One region of the Candidatus Dorea massiliensis AP6 genome, then DNA from elsewhere that is predicted to be linked to it. Evidence: predicted binding sites of a transcription regulator. Region 1 holds the regulator's gene; each other region holds the start of a gene.

Region 1 (7,444 bases):
CACAGACACGGGAGACTATGTCCGGGGCAGAGGATTTGAACTTTTTACGGCCATCAATCTGTTCTATTATCTGGAAGCTTTTATAAATGGCATTTATATTCTCTACCATAAAATGTACGAAAAGGAGCCGTATCTTTTGCAGTCCCTGCTGCTGTCTACGATTCCGCTCGCGGCGATTCTGGCTAATACATACCTGATTCCCCTGCGGATGACTTATCCGTTCCAGTCCTTCTGTCTGGTGCTGGGAACGCTGTTTGCGTATCTTTTCATGGCGGATCGACAGAAAAGCATGGAGGAAGAGCGCTATAACGAAAGTCTGAAGGAAGCGTTGGAGCTGGAAAAGAAGGCGTCACGGCAGGCGGTTGAGGCCGGAAAAGTAAAAACGATCTTTCTGGCAAATATGTCCCATGATATCCGGACTCCCATCAATGCCATTTTGGGATTCACGGATATGATTGACCGGAATCCCGGGGATAAGGCGCAGGTAGTCAATGCGGTGGGAAAAATCAAGAATTCCGGTCAGGTGCTTCTGAATCTGATTAACGATGTACTGGATCTGACCCGGATTGAAAATGGCAAGCTGGAGCTGGAAGAAAGTGATGTTGATTTGACGGCGCTGGTGAAAGATATGGAAACGCTATTTCTCCCGTCTGTCGAACAGAAAGGAATTGCCCTTACGATCTGGCAGGAAGTGGCGGATCCGTATGTACACTGTGACGAAGGAAAGCTGCAGCGGATTCTGGTTAATATCATCAATAATGCGGTAAAGTTTACACCGGCCGGCGGTAAAATTATATTTTTTGCAACGGAGGTTCCGGGAAACGATGGAACTGCGGAATATGGGTTCCGGATTCAGGATACGGGGATCGGTATCAGCAAAGAATTTCAGGAGCATATCTTTGAAGCCTTTGAACAGGAACGCAGCTCGTCAGTCGGCGGCGCTGCAGGCGCGGGACTTGGCCTGGCGATTGTAAAGAAGCTGACGGATTTGATGGACGGAACTGTGACCATCGAAAGTGAGCCCGGAGAAGGAACGGCGGTGCAGCTGCGGTTTCATTTCCGGCAGACAGGAAAAGAGGAGATACAGAAGAAAAGAGAAGCGGAGAATACAGAGGATGATTTGTCCGGTCTGCATGTACTTCTGGTAGAGGACAATGAGCTGAATATGGAAATCGCTGCAGCCATGCTGAAGGAAAAGGGCGCGTCCGTGACCTGGGCCAGCGACGGACAGCAGGCGGTCGACCGATTCCGGGAAAGCCCGGCGGGGACTTACGATATCATTCTGATGGATGTGATGATGCCTGTGATGAATGGTCTTATGGCTACGAAGCAGATACGTGCCATGGAGCGGCCGGACGCAGCGTCCATTCCCATCTTTGCCATGACCGCCAATGCCTTCACGGAAGATATTGAGAAAAGCCGGGAGGCGGGCGTCAACGAACACTTAAGTAAGCCGCTGGATTACGGGAAGCTGGCGCGGATGATTTATGGGTATGTGAAGAAAAAATAGAAGATTCTTATTTTTACAAAAGAACTCGCGGATGACCTTTTGGTCATCCGCGAGTTCTTCAATTCAGAAATTATTTGACTCTTGCAGTCAGGCCGTCGCCCTCCACATCAATCACAATGGTTGCTCCGGTGGAAATCTCACCGCCCAGAATTAACTTGGCAGCCAGCGTCTCCACATGCTTCTGCATATACCGTTTCAGCGGACGGGCGCCATAGACCGGATCGAAGCCGTGGTCTGCGATGAAGGTCCTGGCAGCGTCGGTCAGCTCCAGAGAAAGCTCCCGGTCAGCCAGACGCTCATTCAGTTCCTTCAGTAACAAATCAATGATCCGCGTGATGTTGCTCTTGGTCAGCGGCTTGAAGAGAATGGTCTCATCCAGTCGGTTCAGAAATTCCGGACGGAAATGAGCGCGCAGGTCATTCATAACCAGAGTCTGAGCCTCCGGCTTGATGCTGCCGTTCTCGTCGATGCCGTCCAGCAGATAGGAGGAACCGATATTCGAGGTCATAATCAGAATCGTGTTCTTAAAGTCCACGGTCCGTCCCTGCGAATCGGTGATACGTCCGTCGTCCAGTACCTGTAAGAGTACATTGAATACGTCCGGATGGGCCTTTTCAATTTCATCAAACAGGACAACGGAATAGGGCTTCCTGCGAACAGCCTCCGTCAGCTGACCGCCCTCCTCGTAGCCTACATATCCGGGAGGAGCTCCGATAAGACGGGACACAGAATACTTCTCCATGTACTCACTCATATCGATACGCACCATATTGGATTCGTCGTCAAAGAGGCTGGCAGCCAGAGCCTTCGCAAGCTCGGTCTTACCCACACCGGTAGGTCCGAGGAACAGAAACGAACCGATGGGCTTCGTCGGATCCTTGATACCGGCCTTGGAACGAATAATCGCTTCAGATACCAGCGTTACCGCCTCATCCTGGCCGATGACACGCTTATGCAGCTCGTCATCCAGATGCAGGGTCTTGTTCCGTTCACTCTCAGTCAGCTTTGCCACCGGAATACCGGTCCAACGGGACACGATACGGGAAATCTCATCCTCAGTAACGGCTTCGTGAACCAGAGACAAATCCTTTTTGCTGATTTTCTCCTCTTCCTCAGAAAGCTCCTTCTGCAGAGCAGGCAGCTTGCCATACTGCAGCTCAGCGGCCTTATTCAGGTCGTAATTCTGCTGGGCAGTCTGAATCTGCTTATTGATATCCTCAATCTCCTCACGGAGCTTCTGCAGACGCTCCACGGAAGTCTTTTCATTATCCCACTGAGCCTTCTGCGTATTGAACTGGTCGCGCAGCTCCGCAAGCTCTTTTTGCAGGTGCTCCAGACGCTCCTGACTCAAGTGATCAGTCTCCTTCTTCAGGGCCGCTTCCTCGATCTCCAGCTGCATAATCTTACGCCGCAGCTCATCCAGCTCCGTCGGCATGGAATCCAGCTCCGTCTTAATCAGAGCGCAGGCTTCATCCACCAGGTCAATGGCCTTATCCGGCAGAAAACGGTCGGAGATATAACGGTTGGAGAGGGTAGCGGCAGCTACGAGGGCGGCGTCCGTGATTTTCACACCGTGAAATACCTCATAACGCTCTTTCAGACCACGCAGGATAGAAATGGTATCTTCCACCGTCGGCTCATCCACCATAACCGGCTGGAAACGACGCTCCAGCGCCGGATCCTTCTCAATGTACTGACGGTACTCATCCAGAGTGGTCGCGCCGATGCAGTGCAGCTCGCCACGGGCCAGCATAGGCTTCAGCATATTGCCGGCATCCATAGCTCCGTCGGTCTTGCCTGCGCCCACAATCAGGTGCAGCTCATCGATGAAGAGGATGATCTTGCCCTCGCTCTTCCGAACCTCCTCCAGAACGGCTTTCAGACGCTCCTCAAACTCGCCGCGGTACTTGGCACCGGCCACCAGCGCGCCCATATCCAGGGAAAATACCTTCTTGTCCTTCAGACCCTCCGGTACATCGCCCCGCACGATACGCTGTGCCAGACCCTCCACAACGGCGGTCTTGCCGACGCCGGGTTCACCGATTAAAACTGGGTTATTCTTGGTCTTACGGGACAGAATCCGAATCACATTCCGGATCTCCGCGTCACGGCCGATGACCGGGTCAAGCTTCTGATCCCGTGCCTTTTCCACCAGGTCAGAACCATATTTACTTAAGGTATCATAGGTAGCCTCCGGATTGTCACTGGTTACGCGCTGGTTGCCTCTCACAGAGGACAGTGCCTGCAGAAAACGATCCTTGGTAATGCCGTATTCCCGGAACAGCTCCTTCATGGAAGGACTGGGGTCATTTAACATGGCCAGAAACAGATGCTCTACAGAGACGTACTCATCGCCCATCTGCTTTGCCACATCCTCAGCGCTGATCAGTACCTTATTTAAATACTGACCGATATAGGGCTGTCCGCCGGAAACCTTGACTCTTTTATTTAATGCCTGTTCCACGCCGTTCAGAAACAGATTCTGGTCGATGCCCATCTTCGCGACGAGCTTCAAAATCAGACTGTCCTCCTGACGGAGCAGACTCATCAGAAGATGTTCCTGTTCAATCTCCTGATTGCCATACTCATAGGCCAGCTTTTCCAGGTCATTTACAGCTTGAATGGATTTCTGTGTAAATTTGCTGATGTTCATAAATCTGACTCCTTTCTTCTTCTAAGTTCTATTGGTAAAATATGTTGTTAAAATAATAAAATATAAAAAAGAAAGTCCCGGCATCAAATACATTTCCATATCTGATACAGGGCCTTTTTCTTTTTCTGTACCCATTTATAACACTGCTGAAAGAAAAGATCAAGTACTTTTTTGAAAATAATTTATAAAAAATCTATAAAGTGTCAGACTACTTAATTATATAGTGCAAAACGGGGGATGGTGAGGGTAAGCCCGCCCCGGTTCTTTTTCTCTCCGTCCGTTTTTCTTACCTTATATAAAGGAAAGCAAAAAAGATTTCTAAAAAAACTATAAACCCGCTTGACAAACCAAAATCATAGTGCTATCTTAATGTTAGCACTCGAGAGGGCAGAGTGCTAATAGATAAAAAGCAACAAAGAAATGAAAAGAAACCAGTAAAGAAGAGGTGAACGAAATGGAACTGGATGAGAGAAAACAGAAAATCCTTCAGGCAATCATCCGTAACTATATGGAGACGGGCGAGCCGGTAGGTTCCAGAACCATTTCAAAATACTCAGATTTGAATCTGAGCTCCGCGACGATTCGAAATGAAATGTCAGACCTGGAGGAGATGGGTTACATCGTGCAGCCCCATACCTCAGCCGGACGGATTCCTTCCGATAAAGGATACCGCTTATACGTGGATCATATTCTGGAAGAGAAGAATCACGAGGTACAGGAACTGAAAGACTTGATGATTGAGCGAAGCGATAAGATGGAGCAGGTATTGAAGCAGGTGGTAAAAGTTCTGGCAGCTAATACCAACTATGCCACCATGGTATCCGCCCCCACCTATCACAGGAACAAGCTGAAGTTCATCCAGCTCTCCAAAGTCAACGCGACGCAGATCCTTACAGTTATTATGATAGAAGGAAACATCGTCCGCAACAAAGTCATCGACGTGACCGAGGAGCTTGACCAGGAGACAGTCCTGAAGCTGAACATCCTGTTGAACAGTGTACTGAACGGCCTGTCCATTGAGGAAATTAATCTGGCGATGATTCAGAATCTGAAAGAGCAGGCAGGTATCCACAGCGAGCTGGTGGGTAGCGTCATCGACGCGGTGGCAGAAGTCATCCACTCCGAGGACGAGGTAGAGATATATACCTCAGGAGCGACCAACATCTTCCGCTATCCGGAGCTTTCCGATAACGGCAAAGCAAGCGAGCTGATCAGCACCTTCGAGGAAAAGCAGCAGCTGTCTGACCTGGTAAATCAGACACTGGAGAACAGTGACAGCAAAGGCATCCAGGTTTACATCGGACAGGAGACACCCATACAGTCCATGAAGGACTGCAGTGTAGTCACCGCTACTTACGAATTGGGCGAGGGCCTGCAGGGAACCATCGGAATCATCGGTCCCAAGCGGATGGATTACGAGAATGTATTGAAGACGCTGAAGACCCTGACTGAGCAGCTGGACGAGATTTACAATAGAAATAAGAAATAGAAAGGGGCAAAAACCCGTGGAACAGGAAATCAAAAACGAAGAGCTTCAGAATAAAGAAGCAAAGGAAGAAGAAACTGTGAAAGCAGCAGAAGCTTCCGAAGAAAAAGAAAGCACCGGCGGCGAGAAACCGGAGGAGACAGAAGCGGTCGAGGAGCCTGAGATGCTGAAGAAGAAAAAGAAAAAAGACAAGATGGAAGAGAAAATCGAGGAGCTGGAGGATCGCGTAAAGCGTCAGATGGCCGAATTCGATAACTTCCGAAAGAGAACCGAGAAGGAGAAGTCCCACATGTATGAAGTGGGAGCCCGGGATGTCATCGAGAAAATCCTTCCGGTGGTAGACAATTTTGAACGCGGTCTTGCATCTGTACCTGAGGATCAGAAAGAAAATCCGGTCATCGTAGGTATGGATAAGATATACAGCCAGCTGATGACCACTCTGACCGATCTGGGTGTAGAACCCATTGCGGCAGTAGGCGGGGAATTCGATCCGAATTACCACAACGCAGTGATGCACGTGGAGGATGAAGAACTTGGTGAAAATGTAGTAGCCGAGGAATTCCAGAAGGGTTACATGTATAAGGATACGGTAATCCGTCACAGCATGGTAAAAGTCGCAAACTAAGAAATTACATTTTACAATCAGAATACATTGAGGAGGTCTCTATTATGAGCAAGATTATTGGTATCGACTTAGGAACAACAAACAGCTGCGTAGCAGTTATGGAGGGTGGTAAGCCCGTAGTAGTAGCAAATACAGAGGGAGCAAGAACCACACCGTCTGTAGTGGCATTTACAAAGACAGGCGAGAGACTGGTAGGCGAGCCGGCAAAGCGTCAGGCAGTTACCAACTCCGAGAAAACCATTTCTTCTATTAAGAGAGAGATGGGTACCGACCACAAAGTAAACATCGACGGAAAGCAGTACACTCCGCAGGAGATTTCCGCTATGATTCTGCAGAAGCTGAAAGCAGACGCAGAGAACTATCTGGGCGAGAAGGTTACCGAGGCAGTTATTACGGTACCGGCATACTTCAACGACGCACAGAGACAGGCAACCAAGGATGCAGGTAAGATTGCAGGCCTGGATGTAAAGCGTATCATCAACGAGCCGACCGCTGCGGCACTGGCATACGGCCTGGACAATGAGAAAGAGCAGAAGATCATGGTATACGACCTGGGCGGCGGTACCTTCGATGTATCTATCATTGAGATTGGCGACGGCGTTATTGAGGTTCTGGCTACCGCAGGCGACAACCGTCTGGGCGGCGACGACTTCGATAAGAAGGTTGTAGATTACATGCTTGCTGAGTTCAAGCGTACAGAGGGTGTAGACCTGTCCGGCGACAAGATGGCAATGCAGAGACTGAAAGAGGCAGCTGAGAAGGCGAAGAAGGAGCTTTCCAGCGCAACCACAACCAACATCAACCTTCCGTTCATTACAGCAACTGCTGAGGGACCGAAGCACTTCGATATGAACCTGACAAGAGCGAAATTCGACGAGCTGACCCATGACCTGGTAGAGCGTACCGCAGGACCGGTTCAGGCAGCGCTGAAGGATGCAGGCATTACAGCTTCCGAGCTTGGCAAGGTACTGCTGGTAGGCGGTTCCACACGTATTCCGGCTGTACAGGACAAGGTAAAACAGCTGACCGGCCATGAGCCCAGCAAATCTCTGAACCCGGATGAGTGCGTAGCTATCGGTGCTTCCATTCAGGGTGGTAAGCTGGCAGGCGACGCAGGCGCAGGCGATATCCTTCTTCTGGATGTTACACCGCTGTCTCTGTCCATCGAGA
Region 2 (7,444 bases), on a different contig from region 1:
TCCGCCGCCTTTTCATAGGCGTACCAGGCCCCCAGCGTGGTCCAGTGGTGGTCGCTCCGGTAATAGAGGTATTCGTCCTTATGCGCCCGCAACGTCTCATACAGGGGGATTTCCGTCACCGAACTGTTCTGTTCCTCCTGATACCTCTGAAGCGTTTGAAGCTGCTGCTCCTGTTCTGCCACCGGCACGTATCCCGGCAGCCGCTCCTTCTGTACAGACGCCGCGTCCGGAGCCAGCATCAGATAGGAATGCACGTCCGGATACTGGCTGCAAAAGTGATTGATGGCATCCAGATTTTTCCACACCTCGTTTCCGATTTCCGACGGTTCCTCAAAAAGCTGATTTTCTCCCAGATATACATCCCCGGATTTATTTTTGCCAAGCAGCTGATCCGCCGCCGTCTGCAGGCGAATCCACTGATCCCGGAAGGCGAACTGATCGGTCTGGTATTTTTCAAAGCTGCTCATAAAGCGACCGTCCACCAGCTCCGCCAGGCCGAAGGCAGGCTTTTGCTGCAGCATCCGGTTTTCCGTGTCGGAGAATTTCATATCCTTATGAAGGAAATTGGCTGCAGTAAAACCGGCCAGCACCAGCACGAAGCCAAGTCCCAATATTTTATTCAAATTTTTTCTGTCTCTCATCGTAAGCCTCTGTCCATCTATTTTCCCGTTTTCAGAATCGGAAATACAAAAACGGATTATACGTATCCCGAATCAGATATGCCACTGCCAACAAAAACAGCGCCAGATATCCGACTAAAATCAGACCGTCCCACCAGTCGTTTTCCTGCAGCTTCCGCCAGATTCCAAATGGCAGCGGCGTGGAAAATAATGCCGCCAGGATAAACAGAACAAGTCCTGTGGTCAGGTAATAAAGCCCCGCCGCATCCGCCAGGCCGGCTGCGCCCCGTCCGAACAGCGCCGCCAGATATTGCCCCGCCGCCGTGAGACTGGGGCTGAAGAAGAACACCCAGCCTGTCATCACCAGGAACAGCGTGTACACCCGTCTTAGTACCGGCCATTGTTCGATTTTTCCTTTTAATACATATTTTTCGAAAATCAGCAAAATTCCGTAATACAGGCCCCAGACCACAAAATTCCAGCTGGCCCCGTGCCAGAGCCCGGTCAGCATCCAGACCACCAGCAGATTGAACATATGCCGTCCTGCTTTCACCCGGTTACCGCCCAGCGGGATGTACACATACTCCCGGAACCAGGAGCTTAAGGACATATGCCACCGCCGCCAGAAATCCGTAATGCTTTTCGCACAGTAGGGATAGTTAAAATTGGGCCGGAATTCAAAGCCCAGCATTTTCCCAAGGCCGATGGCCATATCGGAATAGCCGCTGAAATCAAAATAAATCTGAAGAGTATAGGCCAGCACGCCAAGCCAGGCTGACAGCACCGACAGGCCGGAAAGGGCCGTAATTTCCTGAAATATAACGCCCAGATTGTTGGCCAGAAGCACCTTCTTCGAAAGGCCGCTTATAAAATACCGGACTCCGTTTCCAAACTTCTCCGGGGACATTTCCCGCTTCTGAAGCTGGGCATCCACATCCGCGTACTGGACGATGGGACCCGCCACCAGCTGTGGGAACATGGAGATATAGAGACCAAAGGAAATGAGATTCGTCTGCCGCTTCGCTTTCCCCCTGTACACATCCGCCAGGTAGGAAATGGACTGAAAGGTATAAAAGGACAGTCCGATGGGCAGGCGGGGCGCCAGCTCCGGCAGCTTTACCGGAAGCAGTGCCTCCAGATTCTCCGCCAAAAATCCGTAATATTTAAAGAATCCGAGAATCAGTAAATTCACCGCCACGCCAAGTGCGAGACTCCATTTTCCAGATTTTCCCTTTTTCTTAAATCTCGCAATATCCAGTCCCATCACGTAATTCCACAGGATACTGTAGCCCATGAGCCCGATATAGACCGGCTCGCCCCAGGCATAAAAAATCAGGCTTGCCACCAGAAGCACCAGATTCCGAAGCTTCACCGGAGCCAGATAATAAACCGCCAGAACCGGCGGCAGAAACGCAAAGAGAAAGACAATACTGCTGAAAACCATTTTTATGCTCCTAATTTCTCATTTATTCTGTCTGAAACAGGTCTTTTCGGTATGCCTTTTTGATATCCGATACGTGATCCGATACCGCAAACAGCACGTACACATCGTCGCTTCGAAGGGCGCTCTGGTTCAACAGCTGCACCTGTTCCGGACCGTAACCATCGAAATTCCGAATCTGCGTGGCTTTTCGATCCCGGGCCGCCTGAAGCACCTGATCCGCCTGTGCGGTCGAGGTACACTCCGCTAAAAGCAGCTCCTCTACGGCCATATTGTCAGAAGAAATATAGAGTACCCAATGGGCCAGTTCCCCACCGTTCAGCCCGTAAAGCCTTCTCAGAAGCTGCGCGTCGCCCTGCTTCATATCCGATGCATCCGCTGCGGCCTCCACATCGGCCCGGAGCTTTCCGAAGTCCACATGCCGGACGGTTCCCTTAACCACCAGGACACCGCCATACACCAGAAGCCCCAGAAGGATAAGCTTCGCTATCCGCAAAATCCAGTCTCTCATAAGCCAGCCGCCTCCTCCATGCGCTCCAGCCACAGCGGATAGGGCGTACTTTTCAGGTGTACTGCATCCTTCTGATACCAGTCCGCGTGATCCTGCAGCAGCTCACTGTTGTCAATATAGGTCAGGTTCCATTTTTTACACATATCCCGAAGGGCCTGATTAAAGGTATCCACATTCTGAAGGGCAGGCTTCTTCTCCACGGCCTCCGGAAGCACCGGCAAAATTCCATTGATGTAAACGGGCAGATCGGGCGCCTGAGCCCGGATCTCTGTGAGCCGCTCCTCATAATGCCGGATAAAAAGCCTGCTGTCACCCCGGCAGTATTCCAGATCATTTAACCCGATGGATAAAAATAAGACCTTCGGCGCAAGCGAAAGCGCTTTTTCGATCTCCGGTCCGGCTGAGTCAGTCCGCAGTCCCCGAAGCGCCACGATTTCTGTGGCGTCCAGAATCTCATAATCCAGAAAGCCTGTCGCCACCGAATCACCCACCAGAACCGCGCCCGCAAAGCGCTCTTTTAACGTACCTTTGTCCGGATTTCCCGGATCTGACAGCTGCTGCTCTGCCGCTTCTTTCTGTTCCAGCTTTACTTCTATTTTATTTACATCTGCATTTTCCTGCGCTTCTATCCATGCCACCGCCGGGAAACCACCTTCCGGTTCTGTCTTTTTTTCGTCCGCCCTGCCGTGCGCAAACCATACGCCGACAAGCAGCGCCAGCACCAGAAAATACCAGGCAATTCTCACATTCTGTCTCATCCTACAAGCACTCCTACCTTTATAGTATATAGACGGATCCGCATTACAAAAAGTTTCAGCCTACAGCCAGAATTCGATCAGATGCTCTACCCTGTAGAACCAGACCGGATTCATATCCTTCACTTTATCATAGATATCTGTAAATATGGTCAGGAAATGGAACAGCATGGCCTGAATAAACAAAAGCAGAAACAGACCGTACAGAAGCTTCCATCGCTCCATACCCACGCTTTCTTCCAACGCTCCCAGCACCACCGGCACCACTGCCAGGTAAAACAGCCAGATTACATCCACCGTATAACGGGGAATCAGACCGCCAATCTGGATATCAATAAAAGCTGTCACAAGCCCCAGAATCAGAAACATCCACGCCCAGAGATACGCTTCCTTCTGCCGAATCAGCTTCTTACATTTCCACGGAATCAGACTGAGGAACAAAATCAGATTGTTGACCATGATGCCGCCGAAGCCGCTCTCAATGATGGCCTGGCCGTAAAACTGACTCTTCACCGCCACCTGCTCATAATAGGGAAATACGCCCGTAATTACCGGCGGCTGAAACAGCATGGTAAAATAGCCGAATACCGTCCTGCCCATTTCCAGCTTCCGCCTGGTCATATCCTGCAGGGTGAGATTGTAGGCGGCTCCGAAATCCGTGACGCTGCCGAAGCGAATCTGATTGTAATACATCAGGCCCGCCGCCACCAGAAGCACCGGAAACGCAAAGGCAAATAAATCTAATACCTTCTTTTCTTTCAGAACCTTTCCCTGTCGAATCGCAGTTCCGTACAGCGGCAGCGCCAGCGCGCTCACCAGCACCAGCTGGGGTCTGCAGCCCGCAATTAGCGCAATCAGAAAAGAACCTGCCGCCATTTCCAACCGATTGACCCGTTCCCCTTTCAGCGATTTCATCCAGAAAGCCAGTCCCCAGACGCCGCAGGCCATGCCCAGCATCAATGGGATGTCATAGAAGGTGGGATATCGGTAAAAGCTCCAGACACCGCTGCCATTGGCAATCAAAAGGCTCAAAAGCAACCAGACCGAATAGGACGTATTGCGATACCATTTTTTTACAATTTCTCCAAGTAATACAAATACACCGGCCATAAACAGGCTGCAGGACAGCCAAACTGCCGTAAGCGTCGAAAAATCCGCGCCTGTGAGCAGATAACAGGGCAGGAAAAACAGAAGCTCCGGTACGACTCCAAAATAGACGTAATAATGTTCCCTGTAATAAGCGGTATCCCACATATAGCTCTCATCCGCATTTTCCATCATCGCGCTCCGCATCCGGTAATCGTAAGGGTTCTCCAGGGATTTTAATGTCTCACCCGGCTCTATTTCAAGCCGTGTCTCGCCCTTCGCCAGGGAATGGACCAGCAGCTGGTACTGGGTCATCCAGGTCATGGTGGGCGCCTGCTCCACCGCCGTCAGATTCTCCTGCTGCACCGCAAAGGCCGCCGCGAATTCCAGTCCGAGAAGCACTGCCGCAAAAAGAACTCCCTTATAGCCGCATTCCACATATTTTTTCCGGTGAACCTCCGAAGACGGGCGCAGATACCAGCCAGCGATAAGCAGCCCCCATACAGCCAGCAGTCGCGCCAGAGAGAAGAAAAACGGCACGGACACATTGCCGCTGATGTCGGAAATCCGAATGAGCTGTCCTTTGGACGCGTGAATGATAATCAGCATTTCCGGAGAGCTTCCGCTCAGATGCAGCCGCATATACTGGCTTTTTTCCACACCATTTACGATCTTACGTTCCGGCAGACGAAAATATTTTTCATTGGCCTCGTCCGACGCCTTCACCTGAACACTGACAGCCCGGTCTTCCGGTGAAACCGGATTTTCCACACGCATATCAATCTGAATATTGTAAAGCTTCTGCTGTATATTGAGCAGTTCGATACAGGATGTCTCCTCTCCATTCTCCGCTGTAACACGATACAGGCTATCATTCACCTGCACCAGGCCTTCGCCCAGTATCTGCTCCTCAAAATTCCTATGCTCGTCCTTCCACAGATATGCTTCCCAATGTCGGAAATTAAATACGAATATTTCCAGAAGAATGCCCACTAAAATCAACAGTAGCGGCATCAGCCATCTGCTTTTCTTCCACTCTTTCATCCTTTGTATCTCCCTCACTCATATATGTTTTATTATACCAGATCTTCTTTTTCCTGTTTATAGAATTTTTATAAACTTTACGGAATTTTTGTTAGCACTCGCCTGCTTAGAGTGCTGATTTTCTATTGACTTTTCCGTTCCGCCGCGTTACAATATTTATCAGTTACGAAACATACTTACTTAAAGGAGTGAACGAAAATGGCAAATACACATGGAAGTCTTTCCATTAACAGCGAAAATATTTTCCCGATTATCAAGAAGTGGCTCTATTCCGACCACGACATCTTCTTCCGCGAGCTGATTTCCAACGGCTGCGACGCGATTACGAAGCTTCATAAGCTTGCCCTGATTGGTGAATACAACTATCCGGAAGGCCACAAGGACAGCGTCCGCGTGATTGTGAACCCGGAAGAGAAAACTCTGAAATTCATCGATACCGGACTTGGTATGACCGCAGAAGAAGTCGAGGAATACATCAACCAGATCGCATTTTCCGGAGCGGCTGATTTCCTGGAGAAGTACAAGGATAAGGCCAATGACGACCAGATCATCGGTCATTTCGGACTGGGCTTCTACTCCGCATTCATGGTAGCAGACGAGGTTCACATCGACACCCTTTCCTATCAGGATGGCGCGAAAGCCGTTCACTGGGAATGCGATGGCGGTACCGAATACGATATGTCTGAGGGAACCCGTACTGAGATCGGTACCGAGATTACCCTGTTCCTGAACGAGGACTGTCTGGAGTTCGCCAACGAATACCGTGCCCGCGAGGTCATCAGCAAGTACTGCTCCTTCATGCCTGTAGAGATTTTCCTGGAGAAGGCAAATGCGGAACAGGAATACGAAACCATCGACGAGTCCGAGCTTCGTGACGACGACGTGGTGGTCGAGCATATTCATGAGGACGCCAAGACGGAGGAGATCGAAAAAGAGGACGGCACCAAGGAGACCAAAGAGGTATCCCCGGCCCGGGATCGGGTCAAGATCAACAAGCGTCCTGTTTCCTTAAGCGATATCCACCCGCTGTGGACCAAGCACCCCAATGAGTGCTCTGATGAGGAATACAAGGCCTTTTACCGCAAGGTGTTCCAGGATTATAAGGAGCCTCTGTTCTGGATTCACCTGAACATGGATTATCCCTTTAACCTGAAGGGTATCCTGTACTTCCCGAAGATCAATACGGAGTATGACTCCATCGAGGGAACCATCAAGCTGTACAACAACCAGGTATTTATCGCCGACAATATCAAGGAGGTCATTCCGGAATTCCTGATGCTCTTAAAGGGCGTCATCGACTGTCCGGATCTGCCGCTGAATGTATCCCGAAGCGCCCTGCAGAATGACGGCTTTGTAAAGAAGATTTCCGATTACATCTCCAAGAAGGTAGCAGACAAGCTGACCGGTATGTGCAAAACCGATCGGGAAACCTATGAGAAGTACTGGGACGACATCAGCCCGTTTATCAAATTCGGCTGCCTGAAGGATGAGAAGTTCTGTGACAAGATGAGCGATTATATCCTGTTCAAGGATCTGGACGGCAAGTATCAGACTCTGAAGGATCTGGTTCCGGAGGAGGAGGCCGCCGATGTGGACGTGGTAGAAAACCCGGACGACAAGCAGGAGGATACCGAGGAGAAGGAGCCGGAAAAGACGACCATCTTCTACGTAACCGACGAGGTACAGCAGAGCCAGTATATCAATCTCTTCCGCGAGGAAGGCAAGAACGCTGTCATCCTGAAGCACAATATCGACGCTCCCTTCATTTCCCATCTGGAAATGAAGAATGACAAGATCAAGTTCCAGCGGATCGACGCAGATCTGACCGAGGACTTCGTGGAAGCCACCGACGAGGCAGAGCTGAAGGAGACCACCGATTCCCTGACTGAAATCTTCCGGAAGGCTCTGGGCAATGACAAGCTGGACGTGAAAGTAGAGAAGATGAAGAACGAGAATATCTCCTCCATGATTACCCTCTCCGAGGAAA
Region 3 (7,444 bases), on a different contig from region 1:
AAGAATGGATAAGCATGGGCAGGGAGCATTTCACCGTGGGTATAGACATTGATTCCTTTTCCCTCTGTCTGTTCAAGTAAAAGCTGCAGATCCTTCAGATCATGTCCGGTCACAACAATAAAGGGTCCTTTTTCTACGGTAAGAGTAACTGCAGTCGGTTCTGGTGTTCCGTAAGTTTCTGTATTTGCCTTGTCAAGGAGTGCCATGCACTTCAGATTGATTTCTCCTACTTTCAGCACAACAGGAAGCAGTGTTTCCACACTTTCTTCGTAACCAATCTTAAATAATGCCTCGCAGAAGAACCGATTCACTTCGGCATCTTCATAGTTCAGAACGTTTGCATGATAGGCATAGGCTGCCATTCCGCGAATTCCGAAAAGAATAAGAGATTTCAAAGAGCGGACATCTTCATCGGCATCCCACAGCTGCTGCATATCGTATTCGTCTGTTTTGCCGCATGATGACTGACATTTACTGCAGTCAGGAACCAATCTTTCTTTCTCGGCTCTGACTTTTTGTATCATATTTTGAATCGCTGCATCATCAAAACTCACATTTGTAACGGTAGTAAACAGTCCTTCGATTATGACCTGCCCGGTTCTTTTAGAAATAGCTGCTGTATTATCGACAGCTCTTGCCAGACCGATCAACGCCCCGGTCAGTTCATCCTGCAATCTGGCTGTATCTGCCTTTTTCCCACAGACACCGGCATTTCCTGTACAGCCGGTACATCCCACTGTCTGTTCACACTGATAACAAAACATTTTTGTATTCATTTTCGTATTCTCCTTTTATTCTAATATTTTTCCATCAATACTTATTGTTACAACCTGCCATGGTATAAATTTTCCACTGCTTTGAAGGGCTTTTCTTGCTGCCATTTCCAGTCCACCACAGCATGGAACTTCCATTCTTACAAGTGTCACACTTTGAATGTTGTTATTTTGAATAATCTCGGTCAGTTTCTCACTATAATCCACCTGATCTAATTTTGGACAACCAATTAAAGTTACCTTATTTCGAATAAAATCCTGATGAAAGCTGGCATAAGCGTAAGCAGTACAATCAGCTGCGATTAAAAGTTTTGCACCGTTAAAATATGGTGCATTAACAGGAGCCAGTTTAATCTGTACCGGCCAGTTCTGAAGCTTTGGCACCGAGTGTGCAGACATTGCCTGATTTTTGACAAATAGTTTCTTCTGTGATTCTTTCACGGCTTCTTCATCATATGCGGGTGCTTCTCTTTCCTCAAATGAAATGGCACCTGTGGGACATTCCGGAAGACAGTCGCCCAGTCCGTCACAGAAATGTTCTCTCACCAATTCCGCTTTTCCGTTAATGATATCAATGGCACCTTCGTGGCAGGCATCTGCACAGACACCGCAGCCGTTGCATTTGTCTTTATCAATCCTGATAATCTTTCTTATCATTTTTTTCCTCCGTCAATAGCATTTAACTTTTGTTTCTGGTAGAATCATAGTATAATAAACACAACTTGTATGTTTGATTTCCAACAGGAGGAGCGATTTTGAAAAAATATTTACCCATTCTAAGAAACAGTCCATTTTTTAAAGGCCTTACGGATAACGAGATATTATCCATATTGCATTGTGTAAATGCAACCATCATTTCCAAAGAACGAGACTCTTATATTTTCAGAGCAGGGGATTCTACCGAGGTAATGGGACTTGTGGCGTCGGGCTGTGTTCTTGTGATACAGGAAGACCTTTGGGGACATCGGAATATTCTGTCAAAATGTCATGCCGGTGATTTCTTTGGGGAGCCCTATGCAGCAAGTCCGGGTGCTGTTCTGAATATCAGTGTGGTAGCAGATGAGGATTGTGAGATTATCCTGTTAAATGTCCAGAGGCTTCTGGTTACCTGCCCGACTGCATGCGGACATCATCAGAAGCTGATTCGTAACCTGGTCAGTGTGCTGGCAAATAAGATACTGCTCCTGAACGATAAGATCACGCATGTTGGCAAGCGAACGACCAGGGATAAACTACTGTCCTATCTGTCGGCAGAGTCCACCAGACATTCGTCGTTGTCCTTTGACATTCCTTTTGACCGACAGCAGTTGGCGGATTATCTTTGTATTGATCGGGCGGCAATGTCTACAGAAATATCAAAATTACAAAAAGAAGGCTTTATAAAAACAAATCGAAATCACTTTGAATTGAATGTTTCCGGTGATGTAGATACAAGAATAAAAATGTGATATCTTATATCATGGAAAACACAGGATTAATTTTAAGGCTGTTATATGTGAAAAAGGAGGAAGCTTTCAATGATAAATAAATTACATTTGGCAATGATTGAATTATATCGAGGAGATGCAAAGAGAATTCAACATTTTTGCAAAGTGCATAGTTATGCAAAATTGATAGCGGAAACGGAAAATGTGGATAAAAAATGCCTGTTTACCATTGAAGTGGCGGCTTTGACACATGATATTGGAATTCATTTCTGCGAAGAAAAATATGGAAATTGCAATGGAAAATTACAGGAAAAAGAAGGCCCTGCAATCGCAGAAAAGCTACTTGGAGAATTAGGCTTTGATCAAAATGTATCTGATCGGGTTCAGTATTTGATTGCACATCATCATACCTATAATAATATTGATGAAATGGATTATCAGATCTTGGTAGAGGCTGATTTTCTGGTAAACATCATGGAGGATGGCTTATCGAAGGAAGTAGCTTTAAAAGCCTATCATAATATTTTTAAAACAGCATGTGGAAAAATGATTTGCAGGGAGATGTTTCATATTTGACATGACAATAGCTTTAGAGATACGCCATGCACAGCTTATAGTGTTCACAAAATCTTCACAAAAAAATTAGCACTCACCTCTTGACAGTGCTAACAAAAAGGACTATAACATAGTTGTCAAGAGGGAAAAGGAAATGGAACCTCAAGACAGTGACCTATTGTACGAGACATAAAAAAGGAGCGTTTACTATGTTAACACCGAGTGTATTTGGAAAAGATTTCTTTGATGATTTGTTTGAGTTTCCGTTCTATGATGACAGAGACATGCAGAAGCTGGAAAAGAAGCTGTATGGCCGCAGAGGTAAGAACCTGATGAAGACGGATATCAAGGATACCGATAAAGCATATGAGCTGGAGATGGATCTCCCGGGATTCAAGAAGGACGAAATTAAGGTTTCTCTGGAAAATGGTTATCTGACCATCAGCGCAGCAAGAGGCCTGGACGTAGATGAGCAGGAGAAGGAAACTGCAAAGTACATCCGCAAGGAGCGTTACGCAGGATCCTGCCAGAGAAGCTTCTATGTAGGCGAAGGCGTAAAGCAGGAGGATATCAAGGGCGAGTTTAAGCATGGTATCCTGAAGCTGGTCATCCCGAAGAAGGAAGAAAAACCGGAAGTTGAGACGTCAAAGTACATCTCCATCGAAGGATAATGGAGCGAGGAGCCTCGCCGCGGAAGCGGCGGGGCTCCTTTTTATGGAAGGATGTTGTTAAAAAGGGTGCGAAAAAATGTGAAAATGGGGTGCAAAAGCAATACCGTCATGCTATAATTGGGAAAACGAGAGGAGTGATAGATCATGGCTGAGACATTAAAGACCATCAAAGAAAGAAGAAGCTGCCGGAATTTTAAGCCGGATATGGTTTCGAAGGAGCTGCTTGATAAAGTACTGGAGGCCGGCACCTGGGCGCCGACCGGAATGGGAATGCAGTCCCCGATTATAATAGCCGTAACCAATAAGGAGCTGCGGGATAAACTTTCAAAGATGAACGCAGAGATTATGGGTTCAAAAGCGGATCCGTTCTATGGCGCTCCTGTGGTACTGGTGGTGCTGGCGGACAAGAACCGGCCGACCCACGTCTACGACGGCAGCCTCGTGATGGGCAATCTGATGCTGGCTGCCGCGGATCTGGGACTTGGAAGCTGCTGGATTCACCGGGCAAAAGAGGAATTCGAGAGCGAGGAAGGTAAGAAAATTCTGAAAACTCTCGGGATCGAAGGAGATTATGAGGGCATCGGCCACTGTGTGCTGGGTTATGCGGCTGCGGTTTCGGCAGAACCAAAAGAACGGAAAGCATCTTACATCTATTACGCAGAATAATTTCCGGTTTCCTTTTCCTATAAAATGTTGTATAATATAGACAAGAACAACTGGAAGGGAGAATGATTTTATGGCAAATAACACAATCATTACCATCGGACGCCAGTATGGAAGCGGCGGACACGACATCGGAAAACAGCTTGCGGAAGAGTTAAACGTTCCTTTTTATGACAAAGCATTGCTGGAGAGAGCAGCCAAGGACAGCGGCCTCTGCCAGGAGATTTTCGAAAATCACGACGAGAAGCCGACCAACAGCTTCCTCTATTCACTGGTGATGGATACCTATTCTCTGGGATATACCACTTCTTCTTTCTCAGAGATGCCCCTGAACCACAAGATTTTCCTGGCGCAGTTTGACGCCATTAAGAATATCGCCAAGGAAGGCCCCTGCGTCATCGTAGGGCGCTGCGCTGACTATGCATTGGCAGATTTCCCGAATGTGGTCAATGTATTCCTGCATGCGGATATGCAGGATCGCGTCGTGCGGATCGCGAGACGTCATGATCTGACCGACGCCAAGGCTAAGGATCTGATTGTCAAGACGGATAAGCGCCGTGCCAGCTACTATAATTACTATACCAGTAAGAAATGGGGCGACGCGGCAGGATACGATCTGTCTCTGAATACAGCGACGCTGGGTATCGACGGCACGATTCATATGATTCGTGAGTTCATGGCCTATAAGGAGCGGGAGCACGAAAAAATCTAGGAGTATATATTTAAAATGAAATTTGTGATACAGCGGGTTTCCCATGCATCGGTGACGGTGCATGAGGAAACCATCGGCCGTATCAATCAGGGCTATCTGGTTCTGATTGGTGTGGGAAAAGAAGATACAAGAGAAGACGCAGACCGCTTGGTGAAGAAAATGATCGGCCTGCGCATTTTTTCGGATGAAAACGGGAAGATCAACAAGTCCTTGAAGGATGTGGACGGGGAGCTTCTGCTGGTCTCCCAGTTTACACTGTACGCGGACTGCAGACACGGCAACCGGCCGGGATTTACAGAGGCGGCGGGTCCGGATATGGCAAATGAGCTCTATGAATACATCATTGAAAGCTGCAAAAAGGAAGTTGCTGTGGTCGAACGGGGAGAGTTCGGCGCGGATATGAAGGTAGAGCTTTTAAATGACGGACCATTTACCATTTTATTAGAATCGTAGAAACAAAAATTTACAATATAAATACAGGGAGAGAAAACATGGGTAAAAGACAGGATATCCACAAAGTAATGATTATCGGTTCCGGCCCGATTATTATCGGTCAGGCCTGCGAATTCGATTATTCCGGCACACAGGCCTGCAAGGCGCTGAAGAAGCTGGGCTACGAGATCGTTCTCGTAAACTCCAATCCGGCGACCATTATGACAGATCCGGGAACCGCAGACGTTACGTATATTGAGCCGTTAAATGTGGAACGACTGACTCAGATCATTGAAAAAGAAAGACCAGATGCCTTATTGCCGAACCTCGGCGGACAGTCCGGTCTTAATCTTTGCTCCGAGTTGGCGAAGGCAGGCGTCCTGGATAAATATGACGTTAAGGTTATCGGCGTGCAGGTAGACGCCATCGAGCGCGGCGAGGATCGCATCGAGTTCAAACACACCATGGACAGCTTAGGGATCGAGATGGCACGCAGCGAAGTTGCCTATACCGTAGACGAGGCAGTAGCTATTGCGGATAAACTGGGGTACCCGGTTGTTCTCCGTCCGGCTTACACGATGGGCGGCGCAGGCGGCGGTCTTGTATACAATGTAGAAGAGCTGAAAACGGTCGTAGCCAGAGGTCTGCAGGCCAGTCTGGTGGGTCAGGTCCTGGTGGAGGAGTCCATTCTCGGCTGGGAAGAGCTGGAGCTGGAGGTAGTCCGCGACAGCAAAAATAACATCATCACCGTATGCTTTATTGAAAATATCGACCCGCTGGGCGTACACACCGGTGATTCTTTCTGTTCCGCGCCCATGCTGACCATTCCCGAAAATGTACAGAAGCGTCTGCAGGAGAAGTCCTATAAGATCGTAGAGGCCATCCAGGTTATCGGAGGCACCAATGTACAGTGGGCCCATGATCCGAAGACAGACCGGGATATCGTCATCGAGATCAATCCCCGTACTTCCCGTTCCTCCGCATTGGCTTCCAAGGCAACAGGCTTTCCCATTGCGCTGGTTTCCGCTATGCTGGCGTCCGGCCTGACACTGGACGAGATCCCCTGTGGAAAGTACGGCACACTGGATCGCTATGTTCCGGACGGAGATTATATCGTAATTAAGTTCGCACGCTGGGCTTTTGAAAAGTTCAAGGGCGTAGAGGATAAGCTGGGTACGCAGATGCGCGCCGTTGGCGAGGTTATGAGTATCGGTAAAAATTATAAGGAAGCCTTCCAGAAAGCCATCCGCAGTCTGGAGATTGGCCGTTACGGTCTTGGATTCGCGAAGGATTTCCATGAAAAATCCAAGGAAGAGCTGCTGCATATGCTGCATACAGCTACCAGCGAACGCCAGTTCATTATGTATGAGGCTATCCGGAAGGGCGCAACCAATGCAGAGCTTTTTGAGCTGACGAAAATCAAAGATTATTTCCTGAATCAGATGCGGGAATTGGTTGAGGAGGAAGAGAAGCTCTTAACTTATAAGGGACAGGTACCGCCCGCAGAGATCCTGACACAGGCTAAAAAGGACGGCTTCGCAGATCGTTATTTAAGCCAGTTTCTGGGGGTTCCGGAAGCAGATATCCGCAACGCGCGAACAGCCATCGGCGTAACAGAAAGCTGGGAGGGCGTTCATGTAAGCGGAACCAAGGACAGCGCTTACTATTATTCTACCTACAATGCGCCGGATAAAAACCCGGTCAGCACGGATAAGCAGAAAATCATGATTCTGGGCGGCGGCCCCAACCGAATCGGTCAGGGTATCGAATTTGATTATTGCTGTGTACACGCGGCAATTGCTTTGAAGAAGCTTGGCTTCGAGACAATCATTGTAAACTGCAATCCGGAAACCGTATCTACCGATTACGATACCTCCGATAAGCTGTATTTTGAGCCGCTGACTCTGGAGGACGTCTTAAGTATCCACGAGAAGGAGAAGCCGGTAGGCGTTATTGCCCAGTTCGGCGGACAGACGCCGCTGAATCTGGCAGCAGATCTGGAAAAGAATGGCGTCCGGATTCTGGGAACCAGCCCGGAGATCATCGACCTGGCAGAGGATCGGGATCAGTTCCGCGCCATCATGGAGAAGCTGAATATCCCCATGCCGGAGGCAGGTATGGCTGTTGATGTGGAGGAAGCTCTGGAAATTGCCGAGCGCATCGGTTATCCGGTTATGGTGCGTCCTTCTTATGTACTGGGCGGCCGCGGTA
Region 4 (7,444 bases), on a different contig from region 1:
GAACAAAAGCTCATGCTCCACTGTATCCATGCAGAACTGCAGCTCCGGATTCTGGAACATCATGCCCACCAGGGCGCAACGCTTCGATGCCGTCAGACTGTCCGGACGTACTCCTTCTACGCTGACGCTGCCGGAGCGCAAAATCCCGGCGCTGTGAGGGTAGATGCCCGCTGCCAGATAGAGCAGGGTGGATTTGCCACACCCGGAAGCGCCGGTGAGAATGGTAATCTCACCGGCATCAAATTCCGCACTTAAATCATAGAGAATATTCTTTCTGTCTTCAAAATAGGTAAATTCCAGATGTTCGACTTTTATACTCATGCTTCAAAATACTCGTTGGTAAATTCCTTCTCGGTTCTTCCGGAAATCACGCCGCACTCCACCAGGAAATCCGCCATACGGTTCCATCTCTGGGCGTCGATTCTGCCCCACCGGCCTTCCTTGTCAAGCAAAATCGGAGCCAGATGCTTCTGACTGCGGATAAGCAGAGACTCCGTAGCGTCTGCAGGCAGCATATCACGTACTTCCATAACGGTTTCTTCCGGATGCGCAGCCACCTCACGGTATGCCCGATCCAGGACCTTCAGGAAACGACGCACTGCATCCGGCTTTTCACGTAAGATTTCCTCGGAAGCCGCCATGGCCGGCGCGCAGAAATCAAAGATGGGATCCACATCGCCCAGGTTAAAGTAGTTAATCTCTTTTCCTGCCTCAAGCAGAACCTGATTTTCCCAATTCTCATAAACCCAGGTAGCGTCCGCCACATTGCCCAGGGTGGCTACGATATCGCCTACATCCAGATTTACCAGATTGATCTTATCGTAGTCGCCGCCGTCTGCTTCTACCACGCGACGAATCGCTGCGTGGAACCAGGCTGGGGTCCAGTGAGTCAGACGCTTGCCCTCCAGCTCTCTGGGGCGGGTGATGCCCGCCTCCTTCAGGGAGACGATACCGGAATCACATTTTTGGGTCATAACCGCGATACCGGTCAGGTTAATACCCCGCTCCCGGCACTCCAGCATAGCAATCTCCGGTCCGCAGACAAAATCTCCGCCGTGGAGCTCCATCTCGCCATGTACCTCACCGAAGATCTCCACATCCAGATCGGCCTCTTTGAACCAACCGCGCTTCTGCGCCAGCAGATAGCCTGTGTGATTTGTATTCGGGAACCAGTCCAGAACGACCTTTAACTTATCCATTTTTTAGTCCTCCTCGTCATATACCTTTCCGCTCTTTGCTTTCGCGCCGATGGCATAGCTCTTTACCACACCGGTCTTTGCCAGTCCGTCGCCAGCCAGCTTGCAGATCACGCCGGAGAATACGATGGCGCTTACGAAACGGACTGCCAGCTGCGCAATCAGAAGGCTCGGTGCCAGCGCAATGTAGTTCAGATAGTAAAGCTCATAACAGAAAATGAAGGCAGCGGAAAATACGCTTGCCAGGGACATGCTCGCCAGATCCCATTTCTTATAACGGAATAAAGCGAATGCAAGCTCTGCACCTGCGCCCTGAATCAGTCCGGTCAATACAACGGTTACGCCGCCGGAATTGCCCATCAGAAGCTCTACTACGGAAGCCAGTACTTCTGCCACCAGAGCTACGCCCGGCTTACGGATGATGTAAGCAGCCAGTGTGGCAGCCATGAACCATACGCCATAGATGATTTCAAACGCGAAGTTGGAAAGTCCGGTCGGGGCAAGTACGGTAGAAAGCACAACGCCTCCGTCAAAAACAGCCAGGTAAATGGCTGAAAATACGACTCCCAAAATCGCCATCATGATGATGTCCTTCAATTCCCATTTCTTTGTTGTCATGTTACAGTTCCTCCTAATAGTATGTGTTAAACTGTGCCGCAAGAGGTTTTTGCGCAAAAAAACGCCCGGCCTACGCCGGGCGGATTTATCGCATATCTTTTAAAAATCTACTCCCTACGATGGCATTATCCAACAGGTTTTACGGGTCATGGACAGCCTCAGTCCAAATCTCAGCCGGCTTCCGCCAGCACCCCTATGCTTGTTGTTCAGTTTCCTAGTAGAGTATAGCATGGTTTGGGGGCGGATGCAAGGGGGGATATTGACCCCGGGAGAAAACAAGCACCCCCGCGGCAGGATAAATCCTGCCGCGGGGGTGCTTGTTTTTCTTCCTTGGGCTTATATTCGAAAACCACTTACGTGGTTTTCTCATTAACACATCTGATGAAACCAAATGCCCGGCTATGCCGGTCGCTTGGTTTCCTGCTGATGTGTTACATCATTCCGCCCATTCCGCCGCCTGCGGGCATTGCGGGTGTCTCTTCTTTGATATTTGCTACACAGCTCTCGGTTGTCAGGAAGGTAGCTGCTACGCTGGTTGCGTTCTGCAGTGCGCTTCTTGTTACCTTTGCAGGGTCAAGAATTCCTGCTTCTACCATGTTCACATACTCTTCATGCAGTGCGTCGAAGCCGATTCCCGGCTCGCTCTCTCTTACCTTGTTGATGATCACTGCGCCTTCCAGTCCTGCGTTTGCGGAAATATGGAACAGCGGCGCTTCCAGTGCTTTCAGGATAACCTTTACACCGGTCTTCTCATCGCCCTCTACTGTATCAAGCAACTTTGCTACCTTCTTGGTTGCATGGATATATGCGGATCCGCCGCCGCCGATGATACCTTCCTCTACAGCTGCCTTGGTTGCTGCCAGAGCATCCTCCATACGAAGCTTTGCTTCCTTCATCTCAGTCTCGGTTGCAGCGCCGACACGGATAACTGCTACGCCGCCAGCCAGCTTTGCAAGTCTCTCCTGCAGCTTCTCACGGTCGAAGTCGGACTTGGTCTCCTCGATCTGCGCACGAATCTGTGCGATTCTCTGCTGGATATCTTCCTTGGAGCCTGCGCCCTCAGCGATGATAGTATTCTCTTTCTGAATCTTAACAGACTTGGCTGTACCAAGATCCTCGAGTTTTGCATCCTTAAGTTCACGGCCAAGCTCCTCGGAGATTACATTTGCGCCTGTCAGAATAGCGATATCACGCAGCATCTCTTTTCTTCTGTCGCCGTAACCCGGTGCTTTTACACCTACAACAGTGAAGGTTCCACGCAGCTTGTTCATAACCAAAGTGGTCAGAGCTTCGCCCTCGATGTCCTCTGCAATAATCAGGAGCTTTCTGCCGCACTGTACGATCTGCTCCAGCAACGGAAGGATTTCCTGTGTGGTGGAGATCTTCTTATCGGTAATCAGGATATACGGATTATCCAGAACTGCTTCCATTTTCTCCATATCCGTTGCCATGTATGCGGAAATATATCCTCTGTCGAACTGCATACCTTCTACCAGGTCCAGCTCAGTCTTCATGGTCTTGGACTCCTCGATAGTGATAACACCGTCATTGGTCACCTTTTCCATAGCGTCAGCAACCATGTTGCCAACTTCTTCGTCTCCAGAGGAAACTGCTGCAACTCTCGCGATCTGATGCTTTCCGGTAACCGGGCTGCTCATCTCTTTGATCGCCTCTACTGCCGCGTCTGTTGCTTTCTTCATACCCTTTCTCAGGACAATCGGGTTTGCGCCTGCCGCCAGGTTCTTCATGCCTTCATGAATCATAGCCTGTGCCAGAACCGTTGCGGTGGTTGTACCATCACCTGCTACATCGTTGGTCTTGGTCGCTACCTCTCTTACCAGCTGAGCGCCCATGTTCTCAAACGGATCCTCAAGCTCGATCTCTTTTGCGATGGTCACACCATCATTTGTGATAAGGGGTGCGCCGTACTGCTTATCCAGTACTACGTTTCTTCCCTTTGGTCCGATTGTTACTCTTACGGTATCCGCAAGCTTATTAACTCCAGCTTCCAGTGCTTTTCTGGCCTCTACGCCGTATTTGATTTCCTTAGCCATTTCTGATTCCTCCAGTTTCTTTTTCAGATTTTTATATCATTATTCGGTCATATCCTGACGGATATGCACGCTCCGCTCAGGATGCCATTCGGCAAAGAATAATATCTTTCGATATTATTCTACAATTGCAAGGATGTCATTCTGCTTTACAATCATGTACTCTTCGTCGCCAAGCTTTACTTCATTTCCGGCATACTTGGAATAGATAACCTTATCGCCAACCTTTACGTGCATGGTAACTTCTTTTCCATCTACCATTCCACCAGGTCCTACTGCTACGACCTCAGCCTGCTGCGGCTTCTCCTGAGACTTGCTTGCCAGAATGATTCCGGATGCGGTAGTCTCCTCTGCTTCAAACTGCTTCAGTACAACTCTGTCTCCCAACGGTACTAACTTCATTTCTATTCCTCCTTGGATTTTCATCTTATCCTCATTTTATTATTAGCACTCGTTCAATATGAGTGCTAACTTACGGTTATTATATTAAATCTTTCCAGAAAATTTGTCAACCGCTTTTTTGGATTTTATGCTTTTTTTAGAAACTACGATGGAATTTCCTATTACATAAAAACAGTGCAGAAATCGTTCTTTTTGAATCTTTTTCTGCACTGTAATCGTATTCTCATTTTGGAAGCCTTATGATTCTTTCTTTAATTTCGCCAGCTCATCGAATACCACATCGTTCACTACTTTAATGTAGGTTCCCTTCATTCCGGAGGAACGGGACTCAATGACGCCTGCACTCTCGAATTTCCGAAGGGCGTTGACAATGACGGAACGGGTGATGCCCACGCTGTCAGCGATACGGCTGGCTACCAGGATACCTTCGTTGCCCTTCAGCTCCTCAAAGATATGGGTAATAGCCTCCAGCTCCGAGAATGACAGGGTGCTGATGGCGGATTTTACAATCTGGACCTTTCTCTTCTCTTCCTCGTTCTCCTCATTGACAGAACGCATCATTTCCAGACCTACAACGGTGGTGCCGTACTCGCTTAAGATAATGTCGTCGATATCGTACTGCTCTTTGTATTTATACAGGAACAAGGTTCCCAGACGCTCGCCTGCGATATCAATCGGAGTAATGATAGCCTGATAATCGCGAACATTCTCGGATTCAAAGCCCAGGGTCTGCAGATTCACGTTCTCCTTGGTGGACAGGATACTTAAGAGGCGCTCGTTCAGCGCTTCGTCAATATGCGCGCCAACTTCATCTACGATCAGCTCCTGAATCTCCTCCACACCTTCACAATGGCTGATACCCAGCACTTTACCCTTCTTACTGATAACCAGAATATTAGAATTCAGAATTTCTGTCAGCACCTCACAGATATCGTTGAATACCACTTTACTGGAATTGTTATTGTGCAGCAGCTTATTGATCTTTCTTGTTTTATCCAATAATTGTACGCTCACTCTATTCCCTCCATCGTATTTTAGTTCCCGAAAGCGTTCTTTTTCTACCTTTTCGCTTTATTTTTTCAATAACTCGGAATTTATATGAATTTTATCACAATTCTATCCATTTTTCAATCTATATTTTCAAAGTTTTCTGACTACTTACTTCTCATCCTGTTTCTTCAGCATTACATGGCCGCAGGTTTCATTGGCGCAGACCAGCTTGCTGCCCTTTTCTACCATATAACTGCCGCAGACCGGGCATTTTTCCTTCGAAGGCTTCTGCCAGGACATGAAATCGCATTCCGGATTATTCTCACAGCCGTAATATTTTCTTCCCTTCTTGGTTCTGCGAAGTACCACGTCCTTGCCGCATTTCGGGCACGGTACGCCGATTTTTTCCAGATATGGCTTGGTATTGCGGCACTCCGGGAAGCCCGGGCAAGCAAGGAAACGGCCATGTGGACCGTATTTGATAACCATATGACGGCCGCATTCCTCGCAGACCACGTCAGTTACCTCATCCTCAATCTTTACCTCTTTCAGCTCTTTTTCCGCTGCCTCAACCGCTTTTTCCAAATCCGGGTAGAAATTCTCTACAACCGTCTTCCAGTTGACGGTTCCCTCTTCAACGCAGTCCAGAAGTCCTTCCATATTAGCCGTAAAATCAGTCTCCACGATGGTGGGGAAGGCCTGCTTCATCATATTGTTAACGACCTCACCCAGTTCGGTCAGATACAGGTTCTTATTTTCCTTTGACACATAACGGCGGGCGATAATCGTCGTAATCGTCGGCGCATAGGTGCTGGGACGTCCGATGCCCAGCTCCTCCAAGGTCTTTACCAGCGCTGCCTCTGTATAGTGAGCCGGCGGCTGTGTGAAATGCTGTTTGCTCTCAAATTCCTTCAGCGAAAGTTTCGTATCCTTACTGAATCCTTTCAGGAGACGGCTGTCTCCCTCTTTTTCCTCATCCTGCACATAAACCGCCATGAAACCGTCGAAGGTCACCCGGGACGCAGACATGGTGAAACGGTATTTGCCTCCGTCTATCTTCACGGAAGAGGTCTCATAGACTGCGTCCGCCATCTGGCTGGCTGCAAACCGTTTCCAGATCAGCTGATACAGGCGGAACTGCTCTCTGGTCAGGGAATCCTTCACAGCAGCCGGTGTCCGGGACAGATCCGTGGGGCGAATTGCCTCATGGGCGTCCTGAATCTTCTTGCCGCTGGTCTTGGCGCTCTGACCTTTGGATGTATAATTTTCTCCGTAATTGGAAGCAATGTATTCATGCGCCGCCTTCGCTGCTTCCTCCGATACACGGGTAGAATCGGTACGCAGGTAAGAAATCAGCGCCACCGTGCCACTGCCCTTAATATCCACACCCTCGTAAAGCTGCTGTGCCACGCTCATGGTCTTCTGGGTGGAAAAATTCAGGGTTTTGGAAGCTTCCTGCTGCAGGGTACTGGTTGTAAAAGGAAGGGGCGCTTTTTTCACTCGCTCGCCGTTCTTCACCTCACTGACCTCATAGGAGACGCCATCCAGCTCCTTCAGGATCTGCTCCATCTCTTCTTTGGACTTCACAGTCATTTTACCGTCCTTCGTGCCGTAGAAATGGGCCTGCAGCGGCTTTTTACCGCCGTCCGCCAGAAAATCCGCGTCCAATGTCCAGTACTCTTCCGGTACAAACGCATTGATCTCTTCCTCCCGATCCGCAATCAGACGGAGTGCCACAGACTGTACGCGGCCTGCGCTTAAACCTCTTTTTACCTTCGCCCAGAGAATCGGGCTGATACGGTAACCTACCATACGGTCCAGCATCCGACGGGCCTGCTGGGCATTGACCAGATCCATGTCGATCTCACGGGCATTTTTTAAGGATTCCTTTACCGCACTCTTGGTAATCTCGTTAAAGGTAATCCGGTACATTTTCTTCGGGTCCAGCTTCAGCGCCTGGGACAGATGCCAGGAAATCGCCTCGCCTTCCCGGTCAGGGTCGGTTGCAAGATATACTTTATCTGCTTTCTTCGCTTCTTTGCGCAGCTTAGCAAGAATATCACCCTTGCCGCGAATGGTAATGTATTTTGGTTCGTAGTCGTGCTCCGCATCGAACCCCAGCTGGCTCTTGGGCAAATCTCTTACATGTCCCTGGGACGCCAGCACCTCATAGTTGGATCCCAGAAA

The links. Region 1 encodes HrcA, which represses chaperone genes, less so after heat shock. Its sites were predicted from a motif close to TGTTAGCACTCNNNNNNNNNGAGTGCTAACA; they were not measured.
Region 2: the regulator HrcA is predicted to act here: its motif matches at 5,547-5,577, upstream of htpG (molecular chaperone HtpG).
Region 3: the regulator HrcA is predicted to act here: its motif matches at 2,841-2,871, upstream of ACESZP_RS00240 (Hsp20/alpha crystallin family protein).
Region 4: the regulator HrcA is predicted to act here: its motif matches at 4,308-4,338, upstream of ACESZP_RS02065 (co-chaperone GroES).

Annotation. Positions count from the first base shown of each region.
Region 1 is NZ_CAXTKW010000016.1:29,106-36,549, forward strand. It holds gene ACESZP_RS15310 (ATP-binding protein) at 1-1,510, shown strand, start outside; gene clpB (ATP-dependent chaperone ClpB) at 1,581-4,163, opposite strand; gene hrcA (heat-inducible transcriptional repressor HrcA) at 4,618-5,652, shown strand; gene grpE (nucleotide exchange factor GrpE) at 5,669-6,274, shown strand; gene dnaK (molecular chaperone DnaK) at 6,319-7,444, shown strand, end outside.
Region 2 is NZ_CAXTKW010000010.1:127,351-134,794, forward strand. It holds gene ACESZP_RS11720 (DHHW family protein) at 1-623, opposite strand, end outside; gene ACESZP_RS11725 (MBOAT family O-acyltransferase) at 673-2,064, opposite strand; gene ACESZP_RS11730 (DUF4358 domain-containing protein) at 2,087-2,572, opposite strand; gene ACESZP_RS11735 (GDSL-type esterase/lipase family protein) at 2,569-3,330, opposite strand; gene ACESZP_RS11740 (hypothetical protein) at 3,391-5,457, opposite strand; gene htpG (molecular chaperone HtpG) at 5,656-7,444, shown strand, end outside.
Region 3 is NZ_CAXTKW010000001.1:39,145-46,588, forward strand. It holds gene hcp (hydroxylamine reductase) at 1-776, opposite strand, end outside; gene ACESZP_RS00225 (ATP-binding protein) at 792-1,430, opposite strand; gene ACESZP_RS00230 (cyclic nucleotide-binding domain-containing protein) at 1,529-2,221, shown strand; gene ACESZP_RS00235 (HD domain-containing protein) at 2,291-2,776, shown strand; gene ACESZP_RS00240 (Hsp20/alpha crystallin family protein) at 2,965-3,426, shown strand; gene ACESZP_RS00245 (nitroreductase) at 3,571-4,092, shown strand; gene ACESZP_RS00250 (cytidylate kinase-like family protein) at 4,163-4,801, shown strand; gene dtd (D-aminoacyl-tRNA deacylase) at 4,817-5,254, shown strand; gene carB (carbamoyl-phosphate synthase large subunit) at 5,293-7,444, shown strand, end outside.
Region 4 is NZ_CAXTKW010000001.1:360,121-367,564, forward strand. It holds gene ACESZP_RS02045 (ABC transporter ATP-binding protein) at 1-321, opposite strand, end outside; gene ACESZP_RS02050 (ABC transporter substrate-binding protein) at 318-1,199, opposite strand; gene ACESZP_RS02055 (ECF transporter S component) at 1,203-1,814, opposite strand; gene groL (chaperonin GroEL) at 2,246-3,868, opposite strand; gene ACESZP_RS02065 (co-chaperone GroES) at 3,983-4,267, opposite strand; gene codY (GTP-sensing pleiotropic transcriptional regulator CodY) at 4,505-5,281, opposite strand; gene topA (type I DNA topoisomerase) at 5,426-7,444, opposite strand, start outside.